3 regions of the Salipaludibacillus agaradhaerens genome follow, and region 3 is predicted to be linked to each of the others. Evidence: riboswitches for the same ligand, from Rfam matches in the RefSeq annotation. Region 3 holds a riboswitch; each other region holds the start of a gene.
The links. Region 3 has a riboswitch for thiamine pyrophosphate ahead of BK581_RS15255 (acetylornithine deacetylase). Riboswitches for the same ligand answer to the same signal wherever they lie in the genome.
Positions count from the first base shown of each region.

Region 1: it holds a riboswitch for thiamine pyrophosphate, as region 3 does, so the genes downstream of both, thiD (bifunctional hydroxymethylpyrimidine kinase/phosphomethylpyrimidine kinase) here and BK581_RS15255 (acetylornithine deacetylase) in region 3, are expected to answer to the same signal.
Region 2: it holds a riboswitch for thiamine pyrophosphate, as region 3 does, so the genes downstream of both, BK581_RS08695 (YkoF family thiamine/hydroxymethylpyrimidine-binding protein) here and BK581_RS15255 (acetylornithine deacetylase) in region 3, are expected to answer to the same signal.

Region 1 is NZ_KV917378.1:1,477,942-1,484,943, forward strand. It holds gene bcmE (thiamine pyridinylase) at 1-900, opposite strand, end outside; gene BK581_RS07190 (class I SAM-dependent methyltransferase) at 930-1,697, opposite strand; gene BK581_RS07195 (thymidylate synthase) at 1,710-2,687, opposite strand; gene BK581_RS07200 (TIR domain-containing protein) at 2,668-3,141, opposite strand; gene thiD (bifunctional hydroxymethylpyrimidine kinase/phosphomethylpyrimidine kinase) at 3,225-4,046, opposite strand; TPP riboswitch at 4,137-4,235, opposite strand; gene BK581_RS07210 (NUDIX domain-containing protein) at 4,678-5,118, shown strand; gene BK581_RS07215 (GNAT family N-acetyltransferase) at 5,472-5,933, shown strand; gene BK581_RS07220 (hypothetical protein) at 6,042-6,245, opposite strand; gene BK581_RS07225 (hypothetical protein) at 6,527-7,002, opposite strand, start outside.
Region 2 is NZ_KV917378.1:1,825,701-1,832,702, reverse strand. It holds gene BK581_RS08705 (ATP-dependent Clp protease ATP-binding subunit) at 1-1,305, shown strand, start outside; gene thpD (ectoine hydroxylase) at 1,955-2,884, shown strand; TPP riboswitch at 3,148-3,251, shown strand; gene BK581_RS08695 (YkoF family thiamine/hydroxymethylpyrimidine-binding protein) at 3,411-4,013, shown strand; gene BK581_RS08690 (ECF transporter S component) at 4,027-4,632, shown strand; gene BK581_RS08685 (ABC transporter ATP-binding protein) at 4,613-6,196, shown strand; gene BK581_RS08680 (energy-coupling factor transporter transmembrane component T family protein) at 6,193-6,975, shown strand.
Region 3 is NZ_KV917378.1:3,267,587-3,274,588, forward strand. It holds gene BK581_RS20360 (DNA-directed RNA polymerase subunit beta) at 1-284, shown strand, start outside; gene fabZ (3-hydroxyacyl-ACP dehydratase FabZ) at 440-868, shown strand; gene BK581_RS15245 (hypothetical protein) at 1,575-1,871, shown strand; gene BK581_RS20170 (hypothetical protein) at 2,018-2,158, shown strand; gene BK581_RS20175 (hypothetical protein) at 2,193-2,348, shown strand; gene BK581_RS15250 (hypothetical protein) at 2,470-2,649, shown strand; TPP riboswitch at 2,852-2,951, shown strand; gene BK581_RS15255 (acetylornithine deacetylase) at 3,073-4,350, shown strand; gene tenA (thiaminase II) at 4,352-5,023, shown strand; gene BK581_RS15265 (ABC transporter ATP-binding protein) at 5,020-5,793, shown strand; gene BK581_RS15270 (ABC transporter permease) at 5,790-6,548, shown strand; gene BK581_RS15275 (ABC transporter substrate-binding protein) at 6,551-7,002, shown strand, end outside.

The DNA of each region.
Region 1 (7,002 bases), 1.8 Mb from region 3:
ATCTGTCGTATTTGATAAAGATATTGTTTTGAAATTAACGTCATTAGCAAAATCACCCATGGATGACATAGCTTCTGTGTAACCAATATAAGCTTTGCCATAGCCTTCTTCAAACCATTTAGCTCGGATATAGGGATCATTATTGTCTGGCCAATAATTTGACTGTTGCGCTCCTGCCATTCGTTGTAACATGACAAGACTCTTCAACGCACTTCTGTTTAAGTGAGTTAATTCTGGTAAAACGTCATAGTCCGTATAGACGCCTGTTGTATCAAGGAGCGCATCAAGATACATAAGAACTTTCGTTGTACTACCTGACATGTCTATTAACAGACCTTCACCATGCTCTGGAATAATGCCACTAGATTGTCTAGGCCCAACCTTCTGATATAACTCAGGAACTGATGACACTTCTGACAGGGATGAATCATCTGCTCTTGTGTATAACAAGTTCGTGCACACGATCTGTGGAATTGCATAAACATGATCATTAACTGTGACGCCATCTAATGCGAATGATAAAATATCTGAACTTTCATCAATCTCATCATGTGTAAGTGGCATCAAATAGTCTTCCTCAATAAAATGAGAAAGGTATATCGCATCAAAAACAAACACATCTAAATCCTCATATGGATCCGAAGAATATCCATCCCAATCTACAAAATTCAATGCCACATCTGGTTGAACGGTAGCCCATTCTTCGGCAACCGCCTTTTCGAACCTTTCCAAATCTGGCACATAAGGATATAAAGCTACAGTCAATGAATCTAACTCTTCCGTTTCTGTAAGTTGGCCATCTCCGTAAACGTGACTCGAATAGCTAAAAATACTTGTGAAAACGAGTATACTCATGATGGAAGCTATTTTTCCCTTTATAGATAAAAGCCTGTTCATCATATATCCTCCTTTAAATTTACATCTATTAGCTACATGTCCGTTTTCTTCGCTTTAAAAATAATAAAGGGGGCTTGATCTTTTTCATCTCCCCATTCTGTGACATTGTATTTCTGTTTAGCCTGTTCCACTTTCCTAGCTGTGAGCGTCTCAATCGTCGGTTCACATGTACCAATTTCGCTAAATCTCGCCTCCTCTAAAACTGACATGTAAAACTCTCGTGTCCAATAATAGTCATCTAGAACTAAGTCAGGCCTATTTAAAATATGCAAAAATTGTTGTTTCTTATCACCGTTTTTATAGGTCTTGCCTTTTACACCATTTCTAAATGTTGAGAATTCATAGCCGATCGCATTTGGGTTAGAATCTAAAATCAGTAATTTTCCAGAAGGTTTTAAAACTCTGTAAATTTCTTTAATGACGTTTCCTATCCGCTCTTCACTCGATATATTTATAAACACAAAGCAAATGATCACAATATCCATTGAGTTATCCTGTAAAAAACTTAAATTATCATTGGCTATAAGCCGGTAATCAATATTTTCTTTATGGCGATAATTTTTTGCAATGTCTACCATACCTTTAGACTCATCTACAGCTACGATTTGGTAATTTTCGTTAAGTCCAGCTAATCGTTCAGCTACTTTCCCTGGCCCACATCCATAATCAAGTATATGATGGGCTTGGCTGCTTTCTTTTATTTCGTCGAATAATACTTGAAACCCTAATATATCTTCAAGCATGTCATTATAGTCATTAAATTTTTCCGTGACATCTGATGATTTCCATGACGTCCCCATGATCTCATCCTCCTATAAAAGACTTGCCCATTTATTTTTAACAAAATATTGATAGATCGGTAACAGAGTATGGTACAACTGTGCGTCTATTTTTTTTGAATAATAGATGCTTTGATAGATAGCAAACAACGTGATGAGCTGTTTCCAATACTCGTCAATCTCTATAGCATCAATCTGTTCCTTTGATAATGCCAGTTCCCTGTTTCTTAATAATGCTTCATATTCAATAACTGTCCTCAAATCCTCCCAATTATTTTTGTGTGGCATAGACGGAAATGAATAATTCAACTGACAAGTATTCGTTTCATCTGATAACACACTCTCAACCTTTGGATTGTCGGGCTCATATATATGCATCGTCGCCACATTGTGATAGTATTTACCAGTGTTTAAACCTAATTGCGTCGCCATCATTTCTTGAATAAATGTAAACGAGAATATATCGCTTACAATACCTCGAAACGCATCATTCGCTCTCATAAAAGTACATAAATGCAAGTCATTCTCTCTTTGAAAAAATTGTAAGCCTATCGTACATGACACATCAATATTGCGTAAAAAAATATCTTCATTTGCATCAAATATTTGAATAAACCCACGTTTCGTATCTTTATCCTCTATTAATACGTTAATTAACCTTTCCCATTGATTGATCTTGTTCTCTCCAAATGAAAACAGTTTCGGACCGTAAGCAGTCCCAGTCAATATCTCACCATCAGCAGAATACTTTGCGATATTGCTAGCGTAATAACTAATAAAATCCAACTTATTGCTTCCTGATAAATACCAAAGAGCCTCAGCAAAATTGAAGATTATATTTTCTTGGCGAGATGGTTTATAACATACTCGTTCAATGGGATTCTTAATTTCAAATGAACAATTTAATCGTTCTTTACTTTTAAATCCTCTCGGATTATTCTCATACTCAGGAGAATAATAGACTTGATCCATGGTGTGAAGGTAAGCCTCTTCAAAGTGACTGAACTTCATTATTTTCTATCTCCTTTATAAGCGCATCTAATCTGTCCATATAAGAATCTTCTTCACTATAGACGATATAATTAACGTCTGAGACAGTGTGCAATCCCCTTACTAAGTATGCGTAATTCTCCAGATCTTCAAACAATAACAGGATCATTTTTTTATTAAATGCCGATGCCCATCCGATCTCAATATGGGTCCCTGGAGAGGCTGGAAGTCCTGGAAAAGCGATAAAAATGTCACAACTTTCTATTTCATCATAGTCGATTTTTGTACACTGTTCTGGCGTCATAAACTCCTTTCCCCATAATTCTCGTTTATGGGCATTATGAACCTCATATCCTAAATCCTCCAAATAATTTATTAAATCTATAAGTCGCTTTTTCATGTTAGTTTCAAGTATGGATGTCTCTTTATCTACTAAGCTTTTAAACGGAGCTGCTAAAAATATTTTTTTTCCCATATAACATGTCTCCTTACTACTGAATTTTTGATTCATAAGCTACTAGAAGCCATTCAAAGGGTTAAGTTGATGATTAGTTCGCATTATTTTAAGCTTTCATTTTTAGTCGCTTTAAGGCCATTTTTATATAAATCGTAAAAATGATGTGTTGGACCATTTCCTTTTCCAATAGCAAGTGAGTTGGCAATAGCTGTCGTCACATACTCTTTTGCTAGTTCTACCGCCTGATTTACTGGCATTCCCAGCGCCAGATTAGAGGCGATTGCAGAAGAAAAAGTGCAACCCGTTCCATGGGTGTTTTTCGTTTCAATTCTACGTGTTTTAAAGTGATAGCATGATTCGCCGTCAAACAACACATCCAAAGCATCTCCCATAGCATGACCACCTTTGACAAGAACATTTTTACACCCCATGTGGTGAATTTTTCTGGCAACAGTCTCCATATCAGCCGTATTCGTCACTTTTTCATTAGCTATTTTTTCTGCTTCAGGGATATTTGGCGTTAATATATCTGCATGGGGAATAACGACGTCAATCAACGTCTCTACCGCATTAGGATCCATTAATGGTGCGCCATTCTTTGCATACATAACAGGATCTATAACAACATTACGCGGTGAATATTCTATCAGTTTTTTGGCAACAGCTTTCATGCACTGCGGTGTCGATAACATCCCTATTTTGACAGCATCTGTCCCAATATCTTCAAAGACAGCATCAATTTGCTTCTCAATCATATCAGGCGTTACATCCTGTATATCAATGACCCGGCTCGTATTCTCAGCAACGACTGATACGATAGCACTCATCCCAAAAACTCCATGAGCTGAAAATGTTTTTAAATCTGCTTGAATTCCTGCGCCACCACTGCAATCGGAGCCAGCGATACTAAGCACTGTTTTCATATTAAAAGCCTCCTCAAATATTTTAAATAGATGCAAACAAATATTAAAAAACGCTTCCTAATAGTCATAGTAGAAAGCGCTGCAATACATACGGTTTATGTAATTGCTCCCTACGTCAGTATTAACTGTAATCAGGTTCAAAGGGTCAGGTTTTACCTTCTCAACTATATCGTTCCCCCGCAACATTAACTTTTTAATTATGTATAATAATCTGTCAATCTATATCTATTATCCTCCTATGCTCTCAGTAATGAACTTGACTCCATACTAATTTATCACCCATTTTTATACTAATTTTCTCTGTTTCTTACATTATACTACTTATACTAAAAAAAGTAAAAAATGTTTTCAAATCAATCATTTAAGTTTTTTTCCTTGAAATCCCTTTATTTTTTTCCTTTTAGAGTATAAAATAGTAAACAGTTAACAATGTCATAACTATTATTGAAGAACTGGAAAACTGTAGATAGGGTTCCGCTAGTAAATAGGTCTGTGACCGAGGTCTACATCTTTTACGTATGTAAAAGGCACCTATTGACATAAAAGGTCCGAGGGGAAAGGTTCAGTGTATTTAGTATGCGCTGTAAACCTTTCTTCTCGTTTTTTATATTTAAAAGGAGGCGTTAAGTTTATGCATCACATCGATGAATTAAGAGCTGGTGTTGCTGTTATTATTTTAAATGAAGAGAACCACGTCCTTTTGCAGAAGCGGGCTGACGTGGGGTTGTGGGGCATTCCATCTGGACATATAGAAATAGGAGAAACTGTGACAGAGGCCGCTGTCAGAGAAGTGAAAGAAGAAACTAACTTAGACGTAACAATTAAGAAGCTTATCGGTGTATATTCAGATCCGGCATCACAAGTTTTCAACTACCCTAACGGGAAATCTGTTCATTTTATTACAACTTGTTTTCTTGCAGAAATAATTGGGGGAGAACTACAATGCCATTCTGATGAATCACTTGCCGTACAATTCTATGATCCTAACAAGCTTCCACAAAACTTACTTACGATGCATCCCCGTTGGTTAAAGGATGCTCTTGCAAATTGTGATACAGCTTTTATCAGATAATAAACATCATCTATAACTGAATGAATCTCATCATTGAAAATAAAATAGAAAGTTCAAATAATGAATGTGACTTCACTTCAGACTGCGCTTCCTCCTCAGGAGGGCGCCGCCTTACGTTTCAGTGACTTTTTATCATCCGCATATAATGAAATCTATTTCATATTAGACGTGTTATACTTTAAAAACCTCATTATGAAATCGCTGTAAAAAATAACTGTCAGCATTACTACATTGTGGACTAAACCTTATATTAAGAAACTATGATTAAAAACAAGCAACTATTTACAAAAGAAGTTATATTCTTTTATTTCTACTCAATTATTAAAGAAACACACTATGGAGGAGGCTTTGCAATGACTAAAAGCATAACGTTTCGAACTGCCAAAGAACAGGATTTGCCTAGAATTGTGGCCATGCTTTCAGACGATGTATTAGGTAGGCAAAGAGAGCGAAACGAGCACCCCCTTCCCGAAAGTTACCTTAAAGCATTTCATGCTATTACAACCGATCCAAATAATGAATTAATTATAGCTTGTATAAAAAATGACATTATCGGGGTTATGCAAATCACATTTACCCCATATATAACGCATCAAGGGGGATGGAGAGCCACTATTGAAGGGGTTAGAACTGACGCATCAACTCGAAATAAAGGTGTAGGGACAGAACTTATTCACTGGGCTATAAAGCGCGCAGAAGAAAGGAAATGCCATTTAGTTCAATTGACAACGGATAAACAACGTCCCGATGCTCTGCGCTTTTATGAGAAGCTAGGTTTTAAAGCTACGCACGAAGGTTTAAAACTGAAGCTCTAATATGTAGTTGATTAAACATACTAACTTATAATGTCAACTCTACACCTAACAAACAAGAGGTATAATGGTTTACAATACCATACTCTCAGTTAATTCACATAAAAATCGTCAACGCATAAAAAAGAAATAAAGAATAGTAAATACGAGCGCTGGTACGAACGTGACCACATATATACTTGATAAGATAATCATACGATTTTTAGTATGTTTTCGATAGTTTTTGTCTTCTGGTTTCATGCCGATCATCAATGTTGCCACTAAAGCCCCTACACAAATAACAGCACTTATCAAAATGAGAGGAAAATGAGGCATTTCCCTACCTCCTTTTTTCATGTTATTAACTCTTTATACTTTAACATACTATCTCTTTTCTTTTCACCAACATGAGGTATCTAAAGACATTATCTTTTCAATGTCATCGGTATTCCAAAACAGCCCTGTTTCTATATTAAGCACGTACTTTATAGAAGTATTACTGTACGCGTATTTCACACGAAAAACGGTGTTCTCACATAAGTTTATACTTACGAAGAACACCGACATTCACAAAAGTACTGTCACTTTCTGCAACATATATTAATTTAATGAGACATTTATAAGAATAATATAGACAAAAGCATACCTGCTAATCCTAAAAGCGTTAAAATATACACAGGCAGTTTTGGCATGTTACCGTCATTCTCCATCGCTTTACCAAACATGTAAAAGACAAATGGATGAATCAAGAATGTCATGGAGAAGGTAAATGTAACTAAACCTGCTGCTTCTGAACCAAACATGCCTTCTTGAATAGCCGCAAACAAACCGAAGTGAGAAATAGCTGATGCTTTTGCCATCGCGCTAAATTCTAAGGACATAGAGCTAAAGCTTAATGCTATTAACCCACCGAATATAGCAATTAACTGCCAACCGAAACCAAATTGTAATAGTCCTTTTACCTCCTCACGGTCATTCATTCCATTACAGCGTTTTAAATTTTTAAGTCCAATCACTAGTAATATAGCTCCTACAATCATTAAAATAACAGACGGTACCATGAGAAGTGCACCACGATCTGAGCTCATCGCTA
Region 2 (7,002 bases), 1.4 Mb from region 3:
GGGATTCAAGCGAAGTATGAGGATTACCATCAAGTTTCCTATACGGCTGAAGCTATTACCGCTTGTGTGAACCTGTCACATCGTTACATCCAAGATCGTTTCCTACCTGACAAAGCGATCGATTTACTTGATGAAGCGGGATCAAAAGCCAATCTTGTTTCGGGAGCTCAACCTCAAGGAGAGGTTGACCAACGACTTAATGAGATCATGAAAGAAAAAGAACTTGTACTAAAAGAAGAAAATTATGAACAAGCAGCTAAATTACGGGATGAAGAAGAACGTCTTGTAAAGCAACTTAATAAAAACACAGATACAAAAGCAGTTGTTGACGTCTCACAAATTCAAGCCATTATTGAGAAAAAAACAGGCATTCCAGTAGGGAAACTCCAAGAAACTGAAGCTTCGAAAATGAAGAGCTTAGTAGATAATCTAAATAAAAAAGTGATCGGTCAAGAAGAAGCTGTGAAAAAAGTAGCTAAAGCTGTCCGAAGATCACGCGCAGGCTTGAAAGCAAAACATCGTCCCATTGGCTCATTTCTATTCGTTGGCCCTACAGGCGTGGGGAAAACCGAATTGACAAAATCATTAGCAGAAGAGCTCTTTGGCTCAAAAGAGGCGATGATCCGTCTTGACATGAGTGAATATATGGAGAAACATGCCGTGTCTAAATTAATCGGTTCACCTCCTGGTTATGTTGGACATGAAGAAGCCGGGCAGTTAACAGAAAAAGTTCGCAGAAACCCTTACTCCATTATCTTACTGGATGAAATTGAAAAAGCCCATCCAGATGTGCAACACGCCTTTTTGCAAATAATGGAGGACGGCCGTCTCACTGACAGTCAAGGACGGACAGTGAGTTTTAAAGACACTGTGATTATCATGACAAGCAATGCCGGTGTTGGTTCTAAAAAAGTGACAGTCGGTTTTGGAGCAAATGAAGCGTTAAATCAAACCTCTCTATTAGACTCACTCTCATCTTATTTTAAGCCAGAATTTCTTAATAGATTTGATGCGATTATTGAGTTTAAACAGTTGGAGAAAGACCATTTAATGATGATTGTAGATCTCATGCTCGACGAATTACAAACGACATTAACGGAGCAGAATAGGACGCTTCACGTCTCAGCAGAAGCAAAAGAAAAGCTTGCAGATTTAGGTTATCACCCGTCATTCGGTGCGCGCCCTTTACGTCGCACTTTACAGGATCAAGTGGAAGACCGCCTCACCGATTTAATTCTTGAGGACGATGCCATTACCAACATCTCTGTGACCGTGGAAAATGGTGAAATTAGTGTGAGTGTTTAATAGCGCAGCACCCAGTGGAAGACAAGGAGAAAAGAAAACGAGTTGTTACAACTGACTAAAGTTGAGAAGTTTCTTTTTCCATAAGTTATCTAAACTATAGGAAACGCCCTGATTCCAGTATGGCAATGGATTCAGGGCGTTGTTATTACATATTTATGTCGATAGACTGTGCTTAAATCTTCTTCTAATCGAATTGGCAATGAGCAGGAATAATGAAAAGGGGCGTTAGTATTAAGAACTATTAAGCAGCATTATCTCATCCTAAGACATATGCGTGTGCGTGTAAGTTTGGAAGTGTATATTTTCTTTTAGATGTTTTCAAATAGGAAAAGTTGAAGATTTGTCAGACAATAGTCATGTTAATAGTCGATAACGCCTCGTGAAAATAACTAGATAATATTATTTCTAGTCTCTAATTATATGACGTAAGTCTCATTTTTAAAGTTAAATGTTTTATATAAGTTATAAGTGGAACGAGAGAGGATGTATGGAGAAATCCTAATAGTCTGACAATTAGATTGGAGGATTGATCCGGTATGACACATCGGATTGTGAGCCACAAAGCATTATGTCTGTATAAAGAATAGCACCTTATCTCAAATTCAGTCAGTATGTGATATTAAAAGAATTTATAGGAGGTATGTGTGATATGGTACAAGATTTATATCCATCTAGATTAAATGAGAAGGCATCTATTTTTGAAAGGAAAGATCCTGTTATCCATAACGAAAAAGCGTATGAGGAAGGTCCTTTGTCGCGAAAAGAGTTGAACTTTTACGACCAAAATGGCTATATTATGTTGGAAAAATTCTTTGATGATGACCAGCTAAATATGATGAAGCAAGAGCTTCAGTATACGATGGACCAAAACCGTCATCGCGACTCTGATGAGGTGATAAAAGAACCGAGCAGTAATGAAATTCGTTCCATATTTGAAGTTCATAAAGACGGAGGTTTTTTTGAGAAGCTATCTCAAAATGAACGGCTCGTTAAAATTTGTGAACAGATTCTTGGCAGTCAAGTGTATATTAACCAATCGCGAATAAATTTCAAGCCAGGCTTTAAAGGAAAAGAGTTTTATTGGCATTCAGACTTTGAAACTTGGCATATGGAAGATGGGATGCCGCGAATGCGCGCATTAAGTTGCTCCATCATTTTAACAGATAATTATGAGTATAACGGGCCCCTTATGCTTATACCTGGTTCCCATAAGTGGTACGTCTCCACATCAGGAGAAACACCTGAAGATAATTATAAATCGTCATTGCAAAAACAAGAAGTAGGCGTTCCAGACAATAAAAGTATGGAATGGCTCGTTAAACAAGCTGGCGGTCAAATTGATCGTGCTACTGGCCCGGCAGGCTCCGTTTTATTATTTGAATGTAATACGATGCATGGGTCTGCCGGTAATATTTCACCGTATCCACGGAGTAACGTCTTCTTCGTCTATAACTCTATTAAAAATAAGCTAGAAAAGCCGTTCGGTGGTACGGAACCTCGTCCTGAATTTTTAGCTAATAGGGATAATGTCAAACCAATTGAACCAGCCAAAAGTTTAAACTACTCACGTAAATATTAAATAGCGTCATAAAGTGCTTGCCTTTATAATGGGGCAGGTGCTTTTTACGTAGCCGGCTTAACACATGAAATAGAGGAATCCAAATCAAATGGGGAAGAACAGTCATGAACATGCTATATTGTTGTTCACTTTAAAAGCGAATCACGTTACGTTTGTCTCAGTATCTTCATTTAATTATCTTTGAAAGATACAATTTATTTTCTATCTGTAGGTGTTTACAATTACCGGAAAGGTCAGTACAATAGAAGACAATATGATAGCCGTGTTCGCACTAGGGGCGCTTTAGCTGAGAGACAGGTGTAAGTCCTGTTAACCCTTTGAACCCGATCTGGATAATACCAGCGTGGGGAAGTGCAGGTACACACATGTAGCCTGGTTATTAAAGGGGCTTTTATTACATGGACGTAACTGCATCTTCCTTATTAGGAAGGTGCGTTTTTTATTTGTGCGAGACTCATAGACTAAAAGTGACGCTTCAGTGAGGCGCGGTGATCATATAATGAAAATATGTAGGAGGCCATTTATTATGCAGGGGTTAAGTTGTGGAACGAGCAGAATTGTAGGGTGTCGATTTTCAGTATACCCTATGACAGACAATTTCGTGGATGTCATTAAAGGAGCATTGGAGGAAGTGGATACATCTAAAGTGTGGCAATACACCGATGATGTAAGCACGTGTATTCGCGGTCGTAGTGAGCATGTGTTTGATGTAGCTAAGGCTATTTTTATTCATGCGGCGAAAACAGGGGTTCATGTTGTCTTCAACGGGACTTTTTCAATTGGATGTCCGGGAGACTCAGAAGGAGACACGTATATGTCACAGGATGATAGGCGGATGAATGAAGAGAAATCCCAAGCTGAAAAGGTGACTGCCGCTTCACAATTCGCCCTTTATCCTATGAACAATCCAGATTACATGCAAATCATCGCTGATCAAGTACAGGTTGCCGAAAAGCATGGCACTTTCACAAAAGGGGTTCATTATGCGAGCCGATTAGACGGTGATGCAAATGACGTCTTTCGTACGTTGGAAGAGGCATTCACGAACACATCGAAAACATCAGATAGAAGTCATGTGACCATGACGGTAGCCATCTCAGCCAATAGTCCATCAAAAAAAGACATGTAGGAGGGCACTACGTATGATGAAGCAATGGAAGTTGAAAGAAATCGTATTAATGTCGATCTTTGGCGTTGTTTTCGCTGTCATTTATCTTCTGTTTTATTTTTTCGGGCAAGGGTTGCGAAACTTTTTAACCCCTTTTGGTCTCGCGCCATTTGGCTACGAAATCATTTTTGGCATTTGGTTTATCGTGTCGATCATCGCAGCATATGTCATTCGTAAACCAGGAGCCGCCTTTTGGTCAGAATTAATTGCAGGAACTGTGCAAGTATTAATCGGAAGTCCAGCTGGTCCGAGATTAATTATATCTGCAGCGATTCAAGGGATTGGAGCAGAGATCGTATTCCTCGCTACGCGTTATCGTAACTTCTCGCTTCATATTCTTGTGCTTGCAGGGATGTCTGCAGCAGTATTTAGTTATGCATGGGGATGGTTTTCTTCCGGATTAGCCGCACTTACTCCGGGTCTCATAGTAGCGACACTGGCTGTAAGAATATTAAGTGGAGCGCTACTCGCTGGTGTTCTTGGGAAATATATCAGTGATCAATTGGCACAAACCGGGGTTTTACGAGGATATGCGTTAGGAAAGGAGCGTCAGGAAAAACGTGAAAAATCAGCATCCTGATGACCGTCATCCGATCATTCGTGTGGAAGATCTCGTATTTGCTTATGAAAAAAATCACGAGAAGCCTCTTATTGATCACGTTAGTTTCACTCTTGAAGAAGGTGAGCTGACTCTTTTAATGGGGGCGAGTGGATCTGGAAAAAGTACACTAGCTCTTAGTTTAAATGGCCTGTATCCAGAAGTGGTAGAAGGTTTTCAACAAGGCAGCATTTTTTTTCGAGGTCTCCCTTTGGAAAGCTATGAAAAAGGGGTAGTAAACAAGCATATCGGCATTGTGTTTCAAGATCCAGAAAGTCAGTTTTGTATGGTGACGGTTGAGAATGAACTAGCTTTCACCATGGAAAACTGTTCAATTCCGAGAAGTGAGATGAAAAAACGTATGGACGATGTGCTGAAGATAACGGGTTTAACTAACATGAAAAAGCGTGCCATTCATGAATTGTCTGGTGGTCAAAAGCAAAAAGTTGCCTTAGCTTCTGTCTTATTATTGGAACCGGACGTCCTTATTCTTGATGAACCGACAGCCAATTTGGACCCAGTTTCCAGCCTAGAATTTATTGAGCTCGTAGCAGAACTTCAACGGAAAACACGTTTAACGGTTGTGGTCATTGAGCATCAATTAGATGATTGGCTTCCTTTCGCACACCGTATTCTTGCTTTAGGGAAAAATGGGCGTCTCTTTGCAGATGGAAAACCTAAAGACGTGCTAACGGAGGAAGCCGACCAATTTAAATCTGAAGGTATTTATTTACCGTGCGAAAAAGCAAGCGTTCAAAGTCCAGTTGCTAATGATCCCTATGACAGCCATGAGGCGATATTGCAGATAGAAAACTTAACGTTTAATCGAAAAGAAAAAAAGATATTAACAGAGTTGAGCGTATCACTACGGAAAGGTGAGTTTATCGCGATTGTTGGAGAGAACGGGGCAGGAAAATCGACACTTCTTCAAGTGATGGCAGGATTACTATCTCCTAAACAAGGGAAGGTCATTTTTCTTGGTAAAGCGCTTGATGAATGGACTGAAGGCGATTTGCGTCGGGCCATGGGATTTGTTTTTCAGAATCCCGAGCATCAATTTATTACCGATACTGTAGCTGATGAATTGGCATTTGGGATGAGGCTTAACGATCAGAATCCCTCTGATATTGAAAATAAAGTGGCAGAACTTCTTCATCATTTTCAGCTAGAAAATCATCGATGGCACAATCCTTTTTCCTTGAGTGGCGGTCAAAAAAGGCGTTTAAGTGTGGCTACGATGCTTGATGAGACACCTGAGCTGTTGTTATTTGATGAACCGACATTCGGTCAAGATGCCCATACAACCACTGAATTAATGAAAATTATCCTCGATTTGAAAGCAAACGGAACGACGATTGTTTTTGTGACACATGATATGAATCTAGTGGATATGTATAGTGAGCGGGTTATCGTATTGGATGAGGGACGGCTAGCGTTTCAAGGGATACCAGCAGAGCTATGGTCAGATCACGAGCTCGTCTATCGCGCACGGCTGCGGCTTCCGCATCGTTTGCAAAAGCAAGTGAAAGCAGGGGAAGTCATATGATTTCATCGGTAAATCCAGCGATTAAAATGACGGCAATTCTCATTCCTGGTGTCCTGCTGAGTTTTAGTTTTGATATTTTCACTCCGCTTGCTTACTTACTATTTATTATCACGGTTACGTTTTTATTTAGTGATATTCCGTTAAAAAAATGGCTGCTTGTGTTTTCTCCATTTGTTTTTCTGGCGTTAGGGTTTGCTTGGATGACGGTGCTATATACGAGTGATGGGTTCAGTGATGGTGCCTTATTATTTGAATTTTTATGGTTTGAAGTAACGACAGGAGGTGTCATGGTTGGGATCAGCCTTGCACTTCGTTCCCTTTGCTTTGTTGCTTTATCATTATTGTTTGTTCTAACGACAGATTCTACCGCATTTATGCTTAGTTTGATGCAACAATTCAAGTTGCCGCCTAAGCTGACGTATGGCATACTTGCCGGCTATCGTTTTTTGCCCACCTTTAAACATGAATTTGAAGTGTTAAAACAAGCGCACCGCATCCGTGGTGTGGGAAGAGCTAAAGGGATTAAGGGACGTATTAATCAATTTCGTCGCTATGCCATTCCGTTGATGGCCAATGCCATTCGCAAAGCTGAACGGGTTGCGATTGCGATGGAATCGAAAGGCTTTACTGGCTCGACTGATAGGACGCATTATCATTATATGACAGTAGGAAAAAAGGATTGGATATTTTTTGGCGGCATTGTAGGCGTCTTCTTTCTCGTCATTTTCGTCTCCTATTCTCTCGGCTATTTAAATATTTTTGGTCATCAATTTGGTTAATAAAGAGAGAAGCACTCAAAAGTTACG
Region 3 (7,002 bases):
ACATTGAAGTAGACGAACTAAATGTTGATGAGACTGAACCAACACAGAAAAAGACTAAAAAACAAAAACGGCGTGAAAAGAAGGGGCGTATTAGGCTTATCCCTATCTGGGTAAGACTCTTAATCATAGTAATTGCTATGGTGATCAGCCTCGTCCTTGGAGCGATGGTAGGCTATTGGTTGGTTGGAGATGGGGGAGCCCCGACAGACGTGCTAAAACCGGAGACATGGTATCATATTTATGATATTATATTTGACGGAACAGATCGACAACGGACTCAGTAATATAGCTATAGACCGAGTGAGTAATGTTATAAGTTACTCACTCGGTCTTTTTGTTGTTTATAGAAGGAATATGATTCGTCCTTGTGAAGGAGAAAAAAATAGCGTACACTAAGAATAGAAATATGACATCTCATATTATGAGGAGGTACTAATTGGTGCTTAATCTTGAAGAAATTAAAGAAATTATTCCTCATCGTTATCCTTTTTTACTTATCGATCGTATTTTAGAAGTGGAAGAAGGAAAAAGAGCTGTAGGAATTAAAAATGTGTCGGCAAACGAAGAGTTTTTTAATGGTCATTTCCCTGACTATGCTGTTATGCCTGGTGTGTTAATCATTGAAGCATTAGCACAAGTAGGCGCTGTGGCCATGTTAAAGAAAGAAGAAAATCGCGGTCGTCTTGCTTTTTTTGCGGGTATTGATGGATGTCGATTTAAAGGGCAAGTCCGGCCAGGGGACCAGCTTCACTTAGAAGTGGAAATGACAAGGTTGCGTGGAAAAATAGGTAAAGGCAAAGCGATAGCTTCTGTGGACGGAAAAACCGTTGCTGAAGCAGAGCTTATGTTTGCTCTTGGTGATAAATAATAAGAAGCACTGTGCATGCTACGTCATGTGACAGTGTTTTTTTCATTAGTATTGGCTTTTCTTGCTTGTTAAAGAGCAGATAAGCTTTTGCTATATTAAGGATTTTGTTTTGACAATGAATTAAGTGATAGACCCTATTTGATCAAAGATAACCGTTCGTAAAACACTTGCGTCAAAAGAGAGAAGAATATAGGCGTGAGCTACCGGGTGCTCAGGTCCTTATTGGTTGGTTATATTTTATACTAAACACATGTGTAAAAACGTTTTGCACTACAGATGGACACTTTCCAGTGACTCGTCTTTAGCTAAATGACGCGACCTCCCTTTTTTCACCCCATTTTATCCAATATCGCTATTTTCTCCGAACGTCACCGTATTTTCTTGCAATTGTTTAACAAACGAGCTGTGATAGAGAATATTTAGCACAGCTCGTTTGTTTGTTCGTATTGGAGGAAATTTAATAATGAAATCCATTAAACAAATACAAGCATTAAACGTGATGGCAAGTTACTTTTAATTAGTAAACACGAAATCTTCAGCGTGTAGATATAAGCGTGAAATTTTGTGACATTGTGTGAAAAGTATGGGAGATTATCTAAATGTAACGGCTTACGTTTGGATTTAATCATAGCGGGAAATAAGGCACATAGAATGAGTGCTAGAAAGTTTAATTAGCACAATCCATATCATTAGGAGGTATTTTCTTATGAAAAAGACATTTATATTAACAATAGTAACCGCAATGTTATCTCTAGGTGTTCTGGTAGGTTGTGGAGATAATGACAATACAGATATTAATAATGGCGGTATGAACGGAGATAATGTGAATGGTATTGATAACAACGGGTTAGATAATAACGGAACTGATAACACGGATGTGGATATAAACGATGATGCCAATCATGGATTAGATGATAATGATGGATTGGATAATAATATGGGAGAAAATGATGGTGGATTTAATAATGATGAGATCAATAATGATACAAACAACGATCTATAAAACGAGCCTTTAATCCACGGGTATTTTCTTTCGACTAAATAGATTAGCTTTCCCCTCTATTTTTAAATGGAGATTTTATGGAAGGTTTTCCGTGATAAAAACGATATTCCAAAGTAAAGACATAACAAAAAAGGAGGGATGTTTACATGAAAAGGAAGTTAATATTGACAGCTTTGACTAGTATGTTTGTAGTGGGTGTTTTAGGAGCTTGTGGGGACATGGAAAATCAGCCTATGAATGATAATGGTGGTTTAGAGAACAACGGGATGAATGACGGAGACATTTAACTAAAACTTTAATCTTTATGAGGAGGAATTTAAAATGAGAAAAAAACTAGTGATGACGGCGTTAACTAGCATACTTGCTTTAGGTGTACTAAGTGCGTGTGGAGATGTGGAAAATGACCCATTGAATGACAATGGTGGGTTTGAAAACAATGGTGTCAATGATGATATGAACACCGATACAGATATGTAATGTTATGAGTGAAAAGTATACGATTCCTTCAATGATAAAAAGAGTGCGAATAAAATCACTTGAAATAACGCATATCTATAAAGAGTGACAGCGTGTTTAATATGGAAAGGAGGAATGACTAATGAAGAAGTTCATGTTAACTGTATTGGCAAGTGTCATGGCTTTAGGTGTACTCGGTGCATGCGGTGATGCAGAGAATGACCCTGTGAATGATCCTGTCAATGAACCAGTCAATGACCCAGGGATGGAGAATAACGGGGGAATGGATGACAACGGAATGAACGAGGAAGACAATATGTAATGATAAAAAAGTCTGGGGCCTAACCAGCACTAGCCAAAAAATTTTTTAAGGTGGTATCAATCAGTTAACTTCCATGATTGATACCATTTTTTGTTGAATTTATATCATGAGCTATTCGCTTACTGCTCCTGACTTTTCCAAAACAGATATTTCTAATTCACAGCTAGTATGTTATGATAGATGCGTTAATAAATTAATAAGAGACAACCACTAGGGGTGCTATTGAGCTGAGAGAGACAATGTCTTAACCCTACAGACCTGATCTAGATAATACTAGCGGAGGAAAGTGGTGTGAGCAGTTAACTTGAGAGTTTTATTGTTTTTAAAGTGAGATATTCTGTAAGTCCTACTGTTGCCACGACCACTTCAATTGGAGTGGTCTTTTTTGGTTTTCTTAACTCGGTCAGAAGGGAGTAGAAGCTGATGCAATTAGATGATTTACTTACACAGGTGGATAATCACCGCGATGAGTTGTTGACCCTTGTTAAAGATCTCATCCGTTTTCCCACGGAAAGTCCTCCTGCAAGAAATACAGAAGAAGCCCAGTCTTTCATTGCTGAAAAATTAAGAGAGATAGGTTTTTCTATTGACCAATGGGATGTCTTCCCACATGATCCGAATGTTGTAGGAACATTGAAAGGGGAACAATCTGATGTCTATCAAAGCTTAATCATTAATGGTCACATTGATGTAGCAGAGGTGGAAAACAATGTAGGATGGACACAGAATCCTTTTGAACCGGTTGTGAAAGATGGGCGAATTTATGGAAGAGGGACAGCAGATATGAAAGGGGGGCTGGCTGGCGCTTTATTCGCCTTACAGTTATTGAAGGACAATGGGATTGTCCTTCCAGGAGATGTAATTTTTCAATCTGTTATTGGTGAAGAGGTTGGAGAAGCAGGGACATTGGAATGCTGTGAAAAAGGATATAAAGCCGATGGAGCTATTGTGGTGGATACGAGCAATCTCGCTATACAAGGTCAAGGGGGCGTCATTACAGGATGGGTAACGATTAAAAGCCCGACAACTTACCACGATGCTCTTCGCCGCAATATGGTTCATGCTGGGGGCGGTTTATATGGAGCGAGCGCCATTGAAAAAATGGTCAAGCTTATCGAAGGGTTAAAAGAGCTTGAACAACATTGGGCTGTGACAAAATCCTATCAAGGTTTTCCGCCAGGTATGTCGACCATTAACCCAGCTGTCATTGAAGGAGGGCGACATGCAGCCTTCGTTGCAGATGAATGCCGTTTGTGGATAACGGTCCATTTTTATCCTGATGAAAACCATATGGAGATTGCGAAAGAGGTTGAAGACCATTTATTAAAGGTGTCAGAAGCTGATCCATGGTTAAGACATCATCCTCCCGTTTTTAAATGGGGAGGAAAATCAATGATTGAAGACAAGGGCGAAATCTTTCCATCCCTTAATATTGATCAAGAAGGGCCATTAGTTCAACAATTAACGCATGCACATTCGCATATACTCACAACAAAACCTCAAGTGGGTATGTCACAAACTGTGACGGACGGTGGTTGGCTGGGAGAGGCAGGAATTCCAACCGTAATATACGGCCCTGGTGATTTACGAAACGCCCACAGCACGAACGAGTCTGTAGAGATTTCACAACTAATAGATTTCACCAAAGTTATGCTTACGTTTATTTATCAATGGAGTCATACGAAGAAGGAGGAACTATAAGATGTCATTTACGAAACACTTATATGACAAGCTTCAACCTATTTGGAGGAAAAATCATGATCATCCATTCGTAAAAGAGTTGGGTGAAGGCACATTACCAAAAGAGAAGTTCCGTTTTTTTATGATACAAGATTACTTATATCTTATTGAGTATTCGAAGTTATTTGCTATCGGTGCTACGAAAGCAAAAGATGTGAAGACGATGGGGGAATTTGCGAAACTTTTAGATGCCACACTTAATACAGAAATGTCGTTGCATCGCCAATATGCAGCGAAGTTCGACATCTCTGAGCAAGAGCTTGAAAATGCTAATCCGGCTCCAACAACATTAGCTTACACTCACTATATGCTTCATGTTGGCAATCAAAATGGACTAGCTGAATTAGTTGCAAGTGTACTGCCATGTATGTGGAGTTACGCGGAAATTGGAAAAATGCTTGATGAACGGCACGGTAGACAAAATCATGATTATCAAGAATGGATAGATATGTATGCTGACAGCGAATTTCAAGCGCTTGCTTCGTGGACGATTAATTTGCTTGATGAACTAGCCGCAGGTAAACCTGAGCACGAATTAGCCCACTTAGAGGAGATCTTTTTAACGACCACTAAATTTGAGTATATGTTCTGGGATATGGCTTATCATGGGACTGGGTGGCCGGAAGGGTTATGAAAAGTGCCCCATCATTAGCTTTTAAAGATGTTTCCTTTGGTTATGAGGAGAAGCACCATGATTCCCCGCTAATCTTTGAAGAGATGAGTTTATCTGTTAACGAGAATGAATTTGTGGTGATTTTAGGACCGAGTGGATCTGGAAAGTCCACATTCTTTCGTCTCGCTTCAGGGCTTGAGCAACCAGATAGTGGTCAAATTAGTATCCGTGGTAAGGAAATGAAAGAGCGACTAGGAGAAGTGGGGTACATGCCCCAAAAAGGTCTCTTACTCCCATGGCGAACGGTCATGGAGAATGGCCGACTCCCCCTTGAAATTAAGGGGGTACCTAAAAAAGAAGCTGAAGAGAAAGTCAAAGATTATATAGACAAGTTTGGTCTTAAAGGGACAGAGAACAAGCTCCCCCACCAACTTTCTGGTGGCATGCAACAACGTGTTTCTTTTTTACGCGCAATGCTTTCAGGAAGTGATATTCTCTTACTTGATGAACCGTTTAGTGCATTGGACTCATTGACAAGATTTATGATGCAAGAGTGGTTGTTGACGCAATGGCATCAATGGCCAAAAACAATTATTTTTATCACCCACGATATGGAAGAAGCGATTTTTTTAGCTGATAGAATTTTGGTACTTACCCAAAAAACGCGTAAAAAAGAATTAGCTGAGATTCCTGTACCGTTACCACGCCCGAGGACTGATGAAGTACGGATAACACCTACTTTTATGAAGCTAAAAGAGAAGCTGTTAAAAGAAATGAGAGGGGAAGTATGAACAGGATTAAGGGGATATGGCATTATAGTACAGCGATACTTTTAGGGTTGATGGTACTAGCAGGTTGGGAGGTTGGCGCCAGGGTGTATGATAAACCCTTTATTTTACCATCACCTTCAGGGATCATGCTTAAATTGTGGGAGCTAAAAGACGTGCTTTTCACTGTTCATTTGTTAGCTACGTTAGAAGTCATCCTACTCGGATTAGGTATCTCGATTGTGTTTGGCGTCTCATTAGCGGTACTCATGAATCGTAGTCAATTGGCTGAACGAACATTTTTTCCATTTGTTATTGCCTCCCAGACGATACCGATCATTGCTTTGGCACCTATTTTTGTTATTTGGTTTGGGTACACCATCTGGAGTAAAGTGGCTGTCACTGTTCTAATTACATTTTTTCCAATTACAGTGAGTACATTTGATGGATTGCGGGCTGCAAGTAAAGAATTGCAAGATTTGTTAAAAACGATGGGCGCATCGCCGGCCCAAATTTTTCGTAAAGTTCAACTCCCATCTTCATTGCCCTACTTTTTTTCTGGTTTGAAAGTAGCTGTTACATTAAGTGTTATTGGAGCGGCCATTGGGGAATGGCTTGGCGCAAGTAAAGGCCTTGGGTACTTTAGCCGTCGTATGATGACGCAGATGGATGGTGCTGGGGTTTTTGCCCCAATCGTTCTCTTGTCCGTATTAGGTATCATCCTTTTTCTACTTATTAAATTAATTGAAAATATACTAACGAATAAATGGAGGCAATAAAAATGAGATACGCTAAAGAAATATTGTTAGGTTTGTCACTCGTTTTACTAGTCGCATGTAGTCAAACAGAAAACGAGGCAGGTGCTGAGAAGACTGACATTGGATCAGATGACTTAACAGACGTACAAATTATGCTAGACTGGTACCCAAACGCCGTGCATACCTATCTCTATGTAGCGCAAGAAAAAGGGTACTTTGCAGAAGAGGGGCTGGATGTAGAGATAATCTTCCCCGCTAACCCAACAGATCCAATCAATTTAGCAGCTACTGGGGATGTCACGTTTGGTATAACGTATCAACCAGATATTATAACGGCACAACAATCAGGCATTCCTATTGAAGCGGTGGCGCCAGTCGTACGATCCCCTCTGAATCATATTATCTATTTAGATGAGACAATCGAAACACCAGCCGATTTAGAAGGGAAAAGGGTAGGTTATCCTGGTATCCCAGT